2 regions of the Micromonospora sp. B11E3 genome follow, and region 1 is predicted to be linked to the other one. Evidence: riboswitches for the same ligand, from Rfam matches in the RefSeq annotation. Region 1 holds a riboswitch; the other holds the start of a gene.
What was found. A riboswitch is a leader RNA that binds a small molecule or an ion and turns the genes downstream of it on or off. The one in region 1 is predicted to bind cyclic di-AMP.
Positions count from the first base shown of each region.

Region 1 (7,052 bases):
GGCGGCCCGCAGCCGACGATCTTCCTCATCCGCGACGACGAGCCGAAGAACGGGCGTGCCCGGCTGCACATCGACGTCAACCCCACCGACCGCGATCAGGACGCCGAGCTCGAGCGTCTCCTGGCCGCCGGGGCCAAACTCGTCGACATCGGTCAGCCTGCCGAGGCATCCTGGCACGTCCTCGCCGACCCGGAAGGCAACGAGTTTTGCCTGCTCAAGCGCCGCCTCGACCCACTCTGACGGCCTCGCCGAAACGATCGGCGCAGCCGCCACCCCACAGCCGCCGACAAGATCTCGACGTCTGACCACGGCGCGGCGGGCTGCCCGGCCAGGGAGGCCCGATGGCACGCTGCATGATCCTTCAACCTTGGAACATCGAAGGCCCTGGCTGGGACTGTCGTCCTGGCCAGGGCCTCGATCGTGGAGCGGGTGACGGGAATCGAACCCGCACTGTCAGCTTGGGAAGCTGATGTTCTGCCATTGAACTACACCCGCAGGCGGCACCACTGTACCTGAGGTCGCCGCCACTCTGCACCAGGTACCCCCCTCGGACGCGTCACCAGCCCTCCCGGCACCCCCAAAGACGACATTCCACCAGGAAAAACCCGCAGAAGTTTTCACCCCAGCAATACATGGCCATTCTCAAATTCGTCGATCGGATGTAACGTCACCTCCACGTTTCAGCCTCGGCGTGACATACCCCCTGTCGCGTCGTCAGAAAGAGGTGGGCCCATGGGACTCCGTCCCAACCTGCTGACCCGGCGGACCGCCGGCGTCGCGTCGACGACCCTCGCGCTGCTGCTCAGCACCGCCGCGGTGGGCGTCGTCCCGGCCGCGTCGGCCTTCTCCGCCGCCCCGTCGGACGCCTGCGTCGAGCCGGCCGACGTCCACACGGACGCCCGGATCAAGGCCGGCGGCCACGCCAAGCACGAGCCGAACGAGCTGACCTCCGCCCAGGTCCGTGAGCGCGAGGCGGACCTGGCCGCCGCCCTGCGCGAGCGGGCCAACTTCCGCCCCGGCGCCGGGGCCACGCCGGTCGCGAGCGTGACCATCCCGGTCATCGTCCACGTCATCCAGCGGGACAGCACCCGGGCCGGTGGCAACATCCCGGACTCGATGATCACCCAGCAGATCAGCGTGCTGAACCAGGCGTACAGCGGCGCCACCGGCGGCGCGGCCACCGCCTTCGCGTTCCAGCTGCAGAAGATCAACCGGGTCACCAACCCGGCCTGGTACCCGATCGTGTACGGCTCGTCCGCCGAGCGCTCGATGAAGAGCACCCTGCGGGAGGGCGGCAAGAACACGCTGAACGTCTACCTCGGCGAGCTGAGCGACGACCTGCTCGGCTGGGCGACCTTCCCGCAGCGGAAGTTGAGCAGCTCGGACGGCGTGGTCGTGCTGGGCGAGTCGCTGCCGGGTGGCACCGCCACCAACTACAACCAGGGCGACACCGGCACCCACGAGGTCGGCCACTGGCTGAACCTGTACCACACCTTCCAGGGCGGCTGCTCCGGCTTCGGCGACAGTGTGGACGACACCCCGGCCGAGGGCTCGGCGGCGTTCCAGTGCCCCACCGGGCGGGACACCTGCACCGCGGCGGGCCTGGACCCGATCACCAACTTCATGGACTACACCTACGACTCGTGCATGTACCAGTTCACCCCTGGTCAGGCGAGCCGGATGCTGACCGCGTGGAACGCCTACCGCGCGGCCTGACGTACCACCGCTGCTGACACTCCGGTGCCGGCTCCGTCCTACGACGGGGCCGGCACCGGCGTCTTCGGGGGTCAGGCCGCCGCGCGGTGGGCGCCCCGCGCACGCCGGGCCGGCCCCTGATCGGGTACGTCGACACTTGCGCCGCCCGCGGGCCTCGCCGCCAGCGGGTCCAGCCAGACCTGCACGGCCGGCCGGCCCGGGCCCTCGCCAGGAGCGGAGGAGCCGCCGTGCGCCCGCCGGGTCAGCATCGCCACGTCGACGGTGAACTCGAACAGCCGCCAGTCGACCTGCGGCGCGGCCCGCCCGATCTCGGCCAACCGGGCCACCCGCGCCTGGTCGGTCACGGGCCGGGCGCGCCCCGCCACGTACGCCTCGTCGTCGCTGTCCTCAGGTGGGAAGGAGTGCAGCGCGTAGCGGCCGTCGCGCTCCAGGTCGCGCCGCTTCGGGGAGTCGATGACGAAGCAGAAGAGCCCCTCGTCGGTGATCACCGGGGACACCGGGTGCACCCGGGGCCCGCCGTCGGCACGGACGGTGGCCAGGTAGCCGAAGCCCGGCCCGTACTGCTGCATGAGGAGGCGGATCCCGTCGGCGAGTCGTGGCTCGTCAGCGGCGAATTCGGACCAGGAAGCCATGCCGGCATCCTATCGAACAAATGTACGATCAGCGACCACGACACGCAGGTCCCCCGAACCGGTCGCAGCGGCTGTCACCAGGCTCGCTATGGTGTTGCGATGCTGCTCTCCGACCGCGACCTCGTCAGCGAGCTGAACGCTGGCACGCTCGCGCTGGAGCCGTTCGAGCCGACCCTGGTGCAGCCGTCGAGCATCGACGTGCGCCTCGACAAGCTCTTCCGCGTCTTCAACAACCACCTCTACACGCACATCGACCCGTCGCTCCAGCAGGACGACCTGACGTCGGCGGTGGAGGTGCCCGACGGCGAGCCGTTCGTGCTGCATCCGGGCGAGTTCGTGCTCGCCTCGACGCTGGAGGTGATCTCGCTCGGCGATCAGCTCGCGGGCCGCCTCGAAGGCAAGAGCTCGCTCGGCCGGCTCGGGCTGCTGACCCACTCGACCGCCGGCTTCATCGACCCGGGCTTCTCCGGGCACGTCACGCTGGAGCTGTCCAACGTGGCGAACCTGCCGATCACCCTGTGGCCGGGAATGAAGATCGGGCAGCTGTGCATCTTCCGGCTCTCGTCGCCGGCCGAGCACCCGTACGGGTCGGCCGTCTACGGCTCGCGCTACCAGGGGCAGCGCGGCCCGACCCCGAGCCGGTCCTGGCGGAACTGGCGCACCTGGCCCACCCGCTGACACCGCCCGGCGGCGAGCAGGGGCCCCCGTCCCGCAGGGGCCCCGTACCCGTCAGCCGGGGCGGCCGTAGCTGTTGACCTGGCCGTCGTCGACGCGCTTCATCTTGATCGGGACGCCGGCCTGGGAGGCGTGCACGACCCAGCCGCCACCGACGTACATGCCGACGTGGTGCAGGTCGGCGTAGTAGAAGACGAGGTCGCCGGGGCGCAGGTCGGCGCGGCTCACCCGGGCGGTCACGGCCCGCTGCCGGGCCGCGTTGTGCGGCAGCGAGACGCCGGCCCTCGCCCACGCGGCCATCATCAGGCCGGAGCAGTCGAACGCGTTCGGGCCCGCGGCGCCCCACACGTACGGCTTGCCGATCTGGGCGCAGGCGAACTTGACCGCGATCCCGGCGCCGCCGCCCGGGTAGCTCGCCGGGCACGGGGCGGGCCGCAGCGCGCCGCCGCCACCGCTGCCGTACACCTTGATGCGGAGCTTCTGCAGCCGGTCGATCTCGGCGTTGATCTGCTTACGCTTCGCCGCGAGCTGCGCCTCCGTGCGGGTGAGCTGGGCGACCATCTCGTCCAGCGGCTGCTTCTTCGCGGCCAGCCGGTCGCGCAGGTCGACGACCGTCTGGACGTCGCGCTGCTGGCGGTGGGCGAACTGGTCGAGCAGCTCCAGCTGCCCCAGCATCTGGCTCGCGGAGCGGCTGCCCAGCAGCGCGTTCACGGCCGAAAGATTCTCACCCTTGTACGCCTCGACGGCGAGGCCGTTGACCTTCGCCATCGCCTCGTCCACCTGACGCTGCAACGGCCCGATCTGCCGGGCGAGCGCGTCGGCCTGCTTCCGCTTCGCGGCGAGGTCCTGGCGGGTGGCGTTGTGCCGCTCGATGAGCGGTTCGAGCTTGTTCCAGTCCTGGTCGATCTGCTGCTCGATCTCGGCGACCGACGGCTCGGCGTGGGCCGGGGGCGCGACGCCCGCCAGGACGACGGCGGCGCCGGCGAGGGCGGCCAGGGCGGTGGTGAAGCGTGACCAGCGTGGACGCGGCGCAGCCGGCATCCGGTCGGCGTGAGCCGACCGGCGCGACGGGCGCCGCGGGGCATGGTGTGCCACCGGGCTCCGTTCTCCTTCTTCCGTACCGCCTACCGGGTTAGCTGACGGGTTCGGGCGGGAAGGGAAAGCGCCCTACCGCAGCGAGGCTGCGGATTCACCCCGGCGTACCTGGGTCCCCGGCTCGCCCGGAGGCGACTCGGCGGTGTCGGGCCGTCACCGCCCGGTTTAGGCGGCGCTGTGACCGGCCGACGGTTGACCAGAGTAGAGACGGCTGTTACCGATTCGCAACCCGACGGGCTGTGACACTCCGTATGACCGGGGTCTCCGTAGCTTTCCTTCACTCGATATCGAGAACCGGAAAGGTATTGACCCCGCGGGGCGGCGGCGGGAGGGTGGCCTCACCCAGACCCTCACTCGGGAGGTTCGATGCCCCGATCCAACCTACCGGCGAGCAGACGCGTCCTGCTCGCCGCCGTGGTGGCAGCGGCCACCGCGGTCCTACCCTTCGCCGCCGGGCCCGTCGCGGCCGAGCCGCTCGGCACCGGGTCCGCCGACGCACCCACCGATCGCCAGCAGCAGTACGCGGCCGCCGCGGCCGAGTACGGCGTACCGGAGAGCGTCCTGCTCGGCGTGTCCTACCTGGAGTCCCGGTGGGACACCCACGCCGGCCGCCCGAGCACGAGCGGCGGGTTCGGCCCGATGCACCTGACCGACGCCGAGCGGGTCGCCTCGGCCGAGGCCGCCAGCGCCCATGTCGACGAGGGCGAGGACCCTCGGGGCGACGACTCCCGGCCGCTGGTGGTTCCCGAGTCCGGCCCGGCCGAGCCGGCCCCGGCGCTGCCCGGCCTGCGGACCCTGGAGGCCGCCGCGGGGCTCACCGGTGCCAGCGAGGAGGCGCTCATCGCCGACCCGGCCACGAACATCCGCGGCGGGGCGGCGCTGCTCGCGTCGTACCAGAAGGAGCTGGCCGGCCCGGTCGGCGCCGACAGCGACCCGGCGGCCTGGTACGGCGCGGTGGCCCGCTACGCCGGCGCGGACACCGAGGACGCCGCGGCGGCCTTCGCCGACGAGGTGTACGGCCAGATCAACGCCGGCGCGAGCCGGACGACCGACGACGGGCACCAGGTGACGCTGACCGCGCGCGCGGTCGACCCGGACGAGTCCGCGGTGAACCGCCTCGGGCTGCGGCGCGCGGAGCGGCCGGACGGCCTGGAGTGCCCGGTCGGGCTGCCCTGCGAGTGGATCCCGGCCCCGTACGCGAAGACCGGCCCCGGCGCCGGCCAGTACGGCAACCACGACCTGGCCAACCGGCCGGAGCAGCAGAAGATCGAGTACATCATCATCCACGACACCGAGGGCTACTTCACCCCGAGCGTCAACCTGGTGAAGCGGGCGGACTACCTGGGCTGGCACTACACGCTGCGCTCGGTGGACGGCTACATCGCCCAGCACATCAAGGCCAAGGACGTCGGCTGGCACGCCGGCAACTGGTACGTCAACGCCAAGTCCATCGGCCTCGAGCACGAGGGCTTCGCCGGCCACGGCACCTGGTACACGGAGGCGATGTACCGCACCTCCGCGAAGCTGGTGCGGCACCTCGCGCTGCGGTTCCAGATCCCGCTGGACCGGCAGCACATCCTCGGCCACGACAACGTCCCCGGCACGGTGGCGTCGACGGTGCGGGGGATGCACTGGGACCCGGGCCCGTACTGGAACTGGTCGCACTACTTCGACCTGCTCAAGGCGCCGTTCCAGTCGACCGCCACCCCGCAGACCGGGCTGGTCACCATCGACCCCGACTACGCGAGCAACCAGCCGGCGTTCACCGGGTGCAACCGGCAGCCGCCCGGTGTCCCGAGCCCGCCGCCGCCGATCGCGCCCTGCCCGCTGCGCGGATCGTCCTCGGTCATCCTGCACACCGGGCCGAGCGCCGACTCGCCGCTGGTGAACGACCGCGGGCTGCGCCCGGACGGCACGCCGAACACGATGTACGTCTCCGACCACGGCGCCCGCGCCTCGACCGGCCAGACGTACGCCCTCGCGGACGTCCGGGGTGACTGGACCGCGATCTGGTACCTCGGCCAGAAGGCCTGGTTCCACAACCCGGCCGCGGCACCCACCGCCAAGTGGGCGGAGGGCTTCGTGGTGACCCCGAAGGCCGGCAGGGCCACGATCCCGGTGTACGGGCGGGCGTACCCGGAGGCGGCGGCGTACCCGGCCGGCGTGCCCTACCAGGCGATCTCGCCGCTGCAGTACACCCTCTCGGCGGGCCAGCGGTACGCCGTCGGCGGCGTGCTGGCCGGCGAGTACTACCGGGCCGTCACCTTCGACGGCTCGTCGCCGGGCGACTGGACGGTGATCCGGGGCGAGAACCGGTACGTGCAGATCCAGTTCGGCCACCGGGTGATGTACGTCAACCAGGACGACGTCGACGTGCTGCCGGCGGCGGTGGGCGCTCCGCGCTGACCGTCACCCGCACGAAAACGGCCCCCGCTCGAGCGGGGGCCGTTTCCTGGTTGCGTGGGCGTCAGAGGCGGCGGAAGCCGGCAATCGGCATGTAGTTGATGCTCGCCACCTGAACCGGTTTGCCGATCCGGGGCGCGTGCACCATCTTGCCGTTGCCGAGGTAGAGGCCGACGTGGTGCAGGTCACTGAAGAAGAACACCAGGTCGCCCGGGTGCGCCTCGGAGCGCGGGATGAGCGTGCCCTTTTTCCACTGATCGCCGGTGAAGTGCGGCAGATAGATGTCGGCAGCCTTGTAGGCGTACTGGGTCAGGCCGGAGCAGTCGAACGCGTCCGGCCCGGCGGCACCCCACACGTACGGGTCGCCGACCTGGGCACAGGCGGTGCGGATGGCGATCCGGGCCGCATCGCTGATCACGCCGGTGACCGTGGGGCAGCCCTCGGTGACCACCACGGTCTTCGGCATCATGCCCTGCAGCCGCTTGATCTCCGTGTTGATCTTCGTCTTCTTGGCCGCCAGCTCCTTGGTCT
Region 1 is NZ_JBDPMC010000003.1:110,472-117,523, forward strand. Features, by position in the region: gene ABGB16_RS02775 (VOC family protein) at 1-240, shown strand, start outside; tRNA gene ABGB16_RS02780 (tRNA-Gly) at 422-495, opposite strand; gene ABGB16_RS02785 (zinc metalloprotease) at 733-1,716, shown strand; gene ABGB16_RS02790 (pyridoxamine 5'-phosphate oxidase family protein) at 1,788-2,348, opposite strand; gene dcd (dCTP deaminase) at 2,448-3,026, shown strand; gene ABGB16_RS02800 (NlpC/P60 family protein) at 3,078-4,064, opposite strand; cyclic di-AMP (ydaO/yuaA leader) riboswitch at 4,131-4,270, opposite strand; gene ABGB16_RS02805 (peptidoglycan recognition family protein) at 4,485-6,524, shown strand; gene ABGB16_RS02810 (NlpC/P60 family protein) at 6,586-7,052, opposite strand, start outside.

Region 2 (7,052 bases), on a different contig from region 1:
GGTGCGGCCGGCCCGGCCGAAGCGGGACCCGTTCCAGCTGGCCGGCGGGGTGCGCGAGCTGAGCACGCACGCCGAGCGGCAGCGGGCGGCCCGCGAGGCGGCCCGGCAGCGCCCCGAGGACTACCGCGAGTACGCGCACGTGGTCGTCGACGAGGCCCAGGACGTCTCGCCGATGCAGTGGCGGATGATCGGCCGGCGCGGGCGGCTGGCGTCCTGGACGGTGGTGGGCGACCCGGCACAGACGGCGTGGACGGGCGAGGAGGAGGAGCTGACCCGGGCCCGGGACCAGGCGCTGGGCCGACGCCGCCGGCACCACTTCACCCTCACCACCAACTACCGCAACTCCGCCGAGATCTTCGCGGTGGCGGCGGCGGAGATCCGCCGGCTCTACCCGGACCTCGCGCTGCCCAGCGCGGTCCGGACCACCGGCGTCGAGCCGGTCCAGCTCACCGTCCCGCCGGCCGAGCTGCGGCCGGCCGTCGGCGCGGCGGTCGCCGAGCTGCTGGGCGAGGTGGAGGGGACGGTCGGGGTGATCACGCCGGTCCCGCGCCGGGACGAGGTCGCCGGCTGGCTCGCCGGCCAGGCCGGCCCGCGCCTGCAGGTGGTGACCAGCCTCCAGGCCAAGGGCATGGAGTACGACGGGGTCGTGCTGGTCGCCCCGAGGGAGATCCGGGCCGACCCGGGCTCCGGCGTCCGGACCCTGTACGTGGCCCTGTCCCGGGCCACCCAGCGCCTCACCACGGTCGACCCGACCGACTGACCGGGTACCCGGACGGGGTCACCGGTCGGAGTGCCGACGATTACTTGCACACATAGCGATGTGAGCATAGATTGGGCCGGCAGCGGGACAGGGACGGAGGGTGTGGGCGTGGGCGCAGGTCATGACCACCACCACGGCGTCACGTACGCCGCCGAGCGCCACCGGGGCCGGCTGTGGGCGGCGTTCGGGCTGCTCGGCGCGCTGATGCTGGTCGAGGCGGCCACCGCGTACGCCACCGGCTCGCTGGCGCTGCTCTCCGACGCCGGGCACATGTTCACCGACGTGCTCGGCATCGGCATGGCGCTCGCCGCGATCACCGCCACCCGCCGCGCCACCGCCGACCCCCAGCGCACCTTCGGGCTGTACCGGCTGGAGGTGCTCGCCGCGCTCGGCAACGCGCTGCTGCTCAGCGGCGTCGCCGTGTACGTCCTCGTCGAGGCGGTGCGCCGGTTCGGCAACCCGCCGGAGGTGACGACCGGCCCGATGCTCGCGGTGGCGGTGCTGGGCCTGCTCGCCAACCTGGTCGCGTTCGCCCTGCTGCGCGGCGCGGCAGAGGAGAGCATCAACCTGCGCGGGGCGTACCTGGAGGTGGTGGGCGACCTGCTCGGCTCGGTCGGGGTGATCGTCGCCGCGGCCCTGATCTGGGCGACCGACTGGTGGTGGGCGGACCCCCTCGTCGCGGTCGCGATCGGCGTCTTCATCCTGCCCCGCACCTGGCGGCTGGGCCGGGCCGCCGTCCGGATCCTGGTGCAGGCCGCCCCCGAGCACCTGCAGGTCACCGCCGTGCACGACCGACTGGCGGCGGTGCCCGGCGTGGTCGAGGTGCACGACCTGCACGTCTGGACGCTGACCTCCGGGATGGAGGTCGCCTCGGCGCACCTGACCATGGCCCCGGGCGCCGAGGTGGGCGCCGTGCTGACCGCCGCCCGCACGGCTCTGCACGAGGACTTCCACATCGAGCACGCCACGCTGCAGGTCGAGCCGGGAACATCGCCGGGAAACTGCGGTCCGACCGCCTGGTGATACCCAGCGCCGTCGATTCGGTGGACTATTGTGCCAACATGCCGGATTTGATGGGTTTGATCCAAGTACCGTGCGTCACGGGCGCAGCGCCCACCCCACCAGCACCGGTAGGCTCGGTCCCGGCCTCCGCTCCGGTGGCGCCCACCGGCGCCCGCGGCGGCCGTCGCCTAATCGCCCGCGAGGGCGAGCCGGGGAACCACGTTTCGTGGGGTGCATCCGCGTGAGCGGTAGGGATCTTCCGTCCCGAACCCGTCAGCTAACCCGGTCGGCGGCTGACGGAAGGACACGCGTATGCCAGTAGTGGCACCTGTACGAAGGACGGCCGCCCGGGTGGCGGCCCTGCTCGCGCTGGCGCTCGCCGGCGCCCTCGCGGTCGCCCCCGCCGGCCCGGCACAGGGGGCCCCGGCCGCCGCCCTGCTCGCCGCCGCGCCCGGCCAGGACGACGAGGGCGGCACCCCGGCGTTGCGCGCCGCGCTGGAGGCGGCCAGCAAGGGCTACCTCGACGCCAAGGCCGCCCTGAACCGCTCGGTGCAGCGGCAGCGGCAGCTCGGCGCCCAGCTCAAGACGATCGAGGCGGAGTTGACCGTGCGCGACGCCAGGGTCGGCGAGATCGCCGGCGTGGCGTACAAGACTGGCCGGCTCCGGGCGGCGTCGGCGCTGCTGAACAGCGCCTCGCCCGAGGGGTTCATGGACCGGGCGGCGGCGCTCGACCAGGTCGCCAGCAACGAGGACCGCATCCTGCGCGACCTGCTGGAGACCCGGGACCAGGCGAACCGGACGAAGCAGGCGCTCGACGGCGAGATCCGCGAGCAGCGCCGGCAGGTGACGGTGATGGGCAAGCGCAAGGAGCAGGCCGAGCGCGCGCTGGCCGTGGCCAACGAGCGGGCCAGCGGCGGGTCGAGCCCCGGCGGCACCTCCGGCGCCACCGCCACCCCCGCCAAGCGCAACCCCGACGGCTCCTGGCCGGCCGAGTCGTGCAGCGTCAACGACCCCACCCCGGCCAACGGCTGCATCACCCCGCGCACGCTGCACGCCCTCAACCAGGCCAAGGCCGCCGGCTTCACCCGGTACGTCTCCTGCTACCGCCCGGGCGGCTCCGGCGAGCATCCCAAGGGGCGGGCCTGCGACTTCGCCGCCCAGAAGGACGGCTTCGGCGGCGTGGCCACCGGCGGCGACCGCACGTACGGCAACAACCTGGCGGCGTACTTCGTCCGCAACGCGGACAACCTGGCCGTGCTGTACGTGATCTGGTTCAAGCAGATCTGGCTGCCCAGCAGCGGCTGGAAGGCGTACAGCGGCGGCAACGGGGACCCGTCGAGCGACCACACCAACCACGTGCACCTGTCGGTGTACTGATCCCGCGTCCCCCGGTGGCCCGTCGCGCGGCGGGCCACCGGGGCGCTACGCCCCCGGGCGTACGCGGGATGTCGCCGGTGGGCCCACGACCCGGGCGGCCGGCGCGGCGAGCATCGGGACATGACCCGACTCCCGCCCCGCGCCCGCAAGGCCCTGCTCACTCTGCACCTGGTCACCGCGCTCGGCTGGCTCGGCGCGGACCTCGTCCTGCTCACCCTCGGGGTGGCCGGCCTGCGCGGCGCGGACCCGGCCGCCGTCTACCCCGCCGCCGCGCTGGTCGGCACCTGGCTGTTCGCGCCGCTGAGCGTGGCGGTCTGGCTGGTCGGGGTGGCCAGCTCGCTGCTCACCCCGTGGGGGCTGCTGCGGTACCGCTGGGTGCTGGTCAAGCTACTGCTCACCACGGTGATGACCGGGCTGGTGCTGTTCCTGCTCACCCCGAAGCTGCGGCTGCTCGGCGAGCTGGCCGGGGCGGCCTCCGCGCACGACCGCGTCGACCTGGTGGTGGCCCCGAGCGTGTCGTCCGCCCTCCTGGTGGTGGCCACGGTGCTGTCCACGTACAAGCCGTGGGGGCGGCTGCGGAGGTCGGGCGGCCGTTAGCCGGAGGGCTCAGGCCCGCGAGGCGGAACCGTCCGGCGGACGGCCCAGCACCTCGGCGAGCCGGCGGGCCAGGCCGAGGTGCGCCGAGCGGGCCTGCCGGAAGGCGTACCCGAACAGCGGGGCGGGGGCGACAAGCGTGATCTCGACGTCGATCCGGACCACGCCGTCCGGCTCGTCGCGCAGCCGGGTGTGGTTGCGCACCGACGTGGCCGGCCACTGCCGGGCCACCGCGACGACCTCGTCCTCGGTGACCACCAGGACGTCCGCCTGGTACGTCGTCGTGAAGCGCAGCGGACCGGCGGCGAGCCGGTCGGTGATCGCGTAGCTGGCCCGGGCGCCCGGCCGGGGCGGCAGCTGGCGCACCCGCTCGATCAGCGGATGCAGCTCGCCCTGCCGGGACAGGTCGCCCAGCAGCGCCACCGCCTCGGCGCGCGGGCAGCGCGCCTGGACGGAGTACTGGAAGCTGTCGCGCCGCAACACGCCCACGATCATCCCCCACCGGAGCCGGCGAGAAAAGGAACCCGGCGGGCGGTCAGGCGCCGGGCAGGACCTCCGGGGTGGCGTTGCCGGCGTAGTACGGCTCCGGGGCGCCGAACAGGCCGAGCAGGCCAGTGACCCAGAGCTGTCGGTGGACAAACCGGCTCGGCTCGGTGACGACCAGCTTCACACCGCTGACCTCGGCGGTCTGGAAGCCGGCCACCATCGCGCTGATGCCGACGGAGTCGATGAAGGTGACGAGGCGCATGTTGAGCTCGATGCGGGTGGGCCGCCCCTTGGCGAGCACCTCGGCGACGGCTTCGCGCACCTCGTACGCGGTGTCGACGTCGATCTCACCGCGCGGGGCGATCTCGATGACACCACCCGACAGTACCGACTTCACGATCGACAGGCTCACGCGAGCACCTCCACTCGCCCGTTCACGGGCGCCTCATCAGTACGCGGGCCGCGACCGAGAGTATTCCTCCGACGGCCTCGGTCGCCACCCCTCAGGATGAGCAATTCGTGGATCAGGGCGCAGAAAACGCCCCATCCGGACTATTCACATCTGGTTCGGCACACGACCGGCCCCGATGGCCGATCTCGCCGCCCCAGGGTAGCGGTCCCCACCGACCATTGCGCGCACCTCGCGTACCGGGCGTGCCCGTCGTCCGGGTTTGCGGCGGCGCCGCCCGGGGCACTGCGGGGTTGGCACCCGAGGAGGTATGCACCATGTTGGGAACGAACCTGCTGGAACGCCGCGGCAGACCCGAACGGATCGCGGACCAGGCGTGGCAGCACCTGCTCTCCGCCGTCAGCTCCGCCGGGGACACCGTCCGTGACACGGCCCGCTCGGCCCGCCGTGGCGGCTCCGGCCTGGCCGGGGAGGCCGGCGACCTGGTCGGCTCCGCCGCCGACGAGGCCCGCCGCCGCGCCGTGCTGGCGTTCGACGCGCTCGCCGGGCGGCGCCCGGCCCTGCCCTGGGCCCTGCTGATCGGCGCCGCCCTGGTCGGCGCCGCCGTCGGCTGGGCCGCCGGCACGGCCGCCCGCGCGGCCGGGAGCCGGACCGACTACGGCGCGGACGACGTCGAGTTCGTCGACGTCGACCGGCCCAACTCCCCCGTCGGGCTGGACGGCTGAGGACCGGCCCGGGCGCCGGCCGAAACGACGCCCGGGCCGTGGCCCCCGCCCTCACCCCGGCCGGCGACGCCCGGGCCGTGGCCCCCCGCCCTCACCCCGGCCGGGTGAGTCCGGCTCACCCCGGCCGTCGGCAGGCTCGGACCGGGCGGGCACACGCCCGCCGCACGGACCGGCCCGACCACCGGGAGGAGCGAGCGATGGCCACCTCGGCGACCACCCGTACCGACCAGGACATCCAGACCGACGTGCTGGACGAGCTGACCTGGGAGCCGCGGGTCCGACCGAACGAGATCGGCGTGACCGTCACCGAGGGCGTCGTCACGCTGACCGGCTGGGTCGACAGCTACGCCAAGAAGTACGCGGCGGAGCGCGCCGCGCACCGGGTCGCCCGGGTCCGGGCGGTCGCCAACGACGTCACCGTCCGGCTCCCCGGCCCGTCCCAGCGCACCGACACGGAGCTCGCCACGGCGGTCGGCCGGGCGCTGGAGTGGGACGCGTTCGTGCCGGTGGAACCCATCGACGTGACCGTCTCGAACGGCTGGGTCACGCTGCACGGCGAGGTGGAGTGGGAGTACCAGCGGCGGGCCGTGGAGCGGGCGGTCGGCCGGCTGACCGGCGTACGTGGGCTCAGCAACGGCCTGACGGTACGCCCGGCGACGCGGCCCGACTCGGGCGAGCTGACCGACCGGATCGTCGACGCGCTGGCCCGCAACGCGGCCGTGAACGGCGAGCGGGTGACGGTCCTGGTGCGCGGCGACAGCGTACGGCTGGAGGGCCTGGTCCACTCGGTGCCCGAACGCGAGGAGATCGAGCGGACCGTCTGGTCCGCCCCCGGCATCCACTCGGTGCACAACCACCTCACCGTGTCCGACTGACCGCCCGGAGAACCACCCGGGCCGGGTGACCCGCGCTCACCCGGCCGGGCGGGAGGCTGACGCTCATGACCACGCCGTTGCAGGTCACCCCGCGGCTGCGGGTGCCGGTGACCGAGGCCGACCACTCCCGGGGGCCGGTGGACGCCCCGGTGACCCTCGTCGAGTACGGCGACTTCCAGTGCCGGCACTGCGGCCTGGCGTACCCGAACATCGCGGAGCTGCTGCGCCAGCGGGCCGACGTCGTGCGCCACGTCTACCGGCACTTCCCCATCAGCAACCTCCACCCGTACGCCGAGAGCGCCGCCGAGGCGGCCGAGGCGGCCGGGCTGCGGGACCGGTTCTGGGACATGCACGACTGGCTGTACGAGCACCAGGACCAGCTCGACCCGGTGCACCTGTCGCTCGGCGTGGAACAGCTCGGCCTGCCGGCCGACGAGGTGGGCGCCGAGGTGGAGCGGCACGCGCACGCCGACCGGGTCCGGCGGGACTTCGTCGGGGGCATCCGCAGCGGCGTGGCCGCCGCCCCGACCCTGTTCGTCAACGACGTCCGCTACGAGGGCGGGTACGCGCTGCCCGAGCTGCTCGCCGCCGTCGACCAGGCCGCCACCGCCTGACTCAGATCAGGTGCAGCTCGCGCGCCCGGCGCACGGCCTCGCGACGCCGGGTGGCGTCCAGCTTGCGGTAGATGTTGCGGACGTGCGTCTTGACGGTGTTGACCGACAGCGACAGCTCGCTGGCGATCTCGACGTTGGACAGGATGCTCTGCAGGTAGCGCAGGATGGTCAGCTCCCGCTCGGTGAGCGGCTCGTCGAGCCCCCGCTCGG
Region 2 is NZ_JBDPMC010000047.1:30,985-38,036, reverse strand. Features, by position in the region: gene ABGB16_RS21955 (AAA family ATPase) at 1-760, shown strand, start outside; gene ABGB16_RS21950 (cation diffusion facilitator family transporter) at 869-1,783, shown strand; cyclic di-AMP (ydaO/yuaA leader) riboswitch at 1,938-2,070, shown strand; gene ABGB16_RS21945 (hypothetical protein) at 2,075-3,139, shown strand; gene ABGB16_RS21940 (hypothetical protein) at 3,260-3,736, shown strand; gene ABGB16_RS21935 (SRPBCC family protein) at 3,746-4,216, opposite strand; gene ABGB16_RS21930 (STAS domain-containing protein) at 4,269-4,631, opposite strand; gene ABGB16_RS21925 (hypothetical protein) at 4,946-5,353, shown strand; gene ABGB16_RS21920 (BON domain-containing protein) at 5,551-6,228, shown strand; gene ABGB16_RS21915 (DsbA family protein) at 6,294-6,842, shown strand; gene ABGB16_RS21910 (LuxR C-terminal-related transcriptional regulator) at 6,844-7,052, opposite strand, start outside.
Region 2: another riboswitch for cyclic di-AMP. It lies ahead of ABGB16_RS21945 (hypothetical protein); the one in region 1 lies ahead of ABGB16_RS02800 (NlpC/P60 family protein).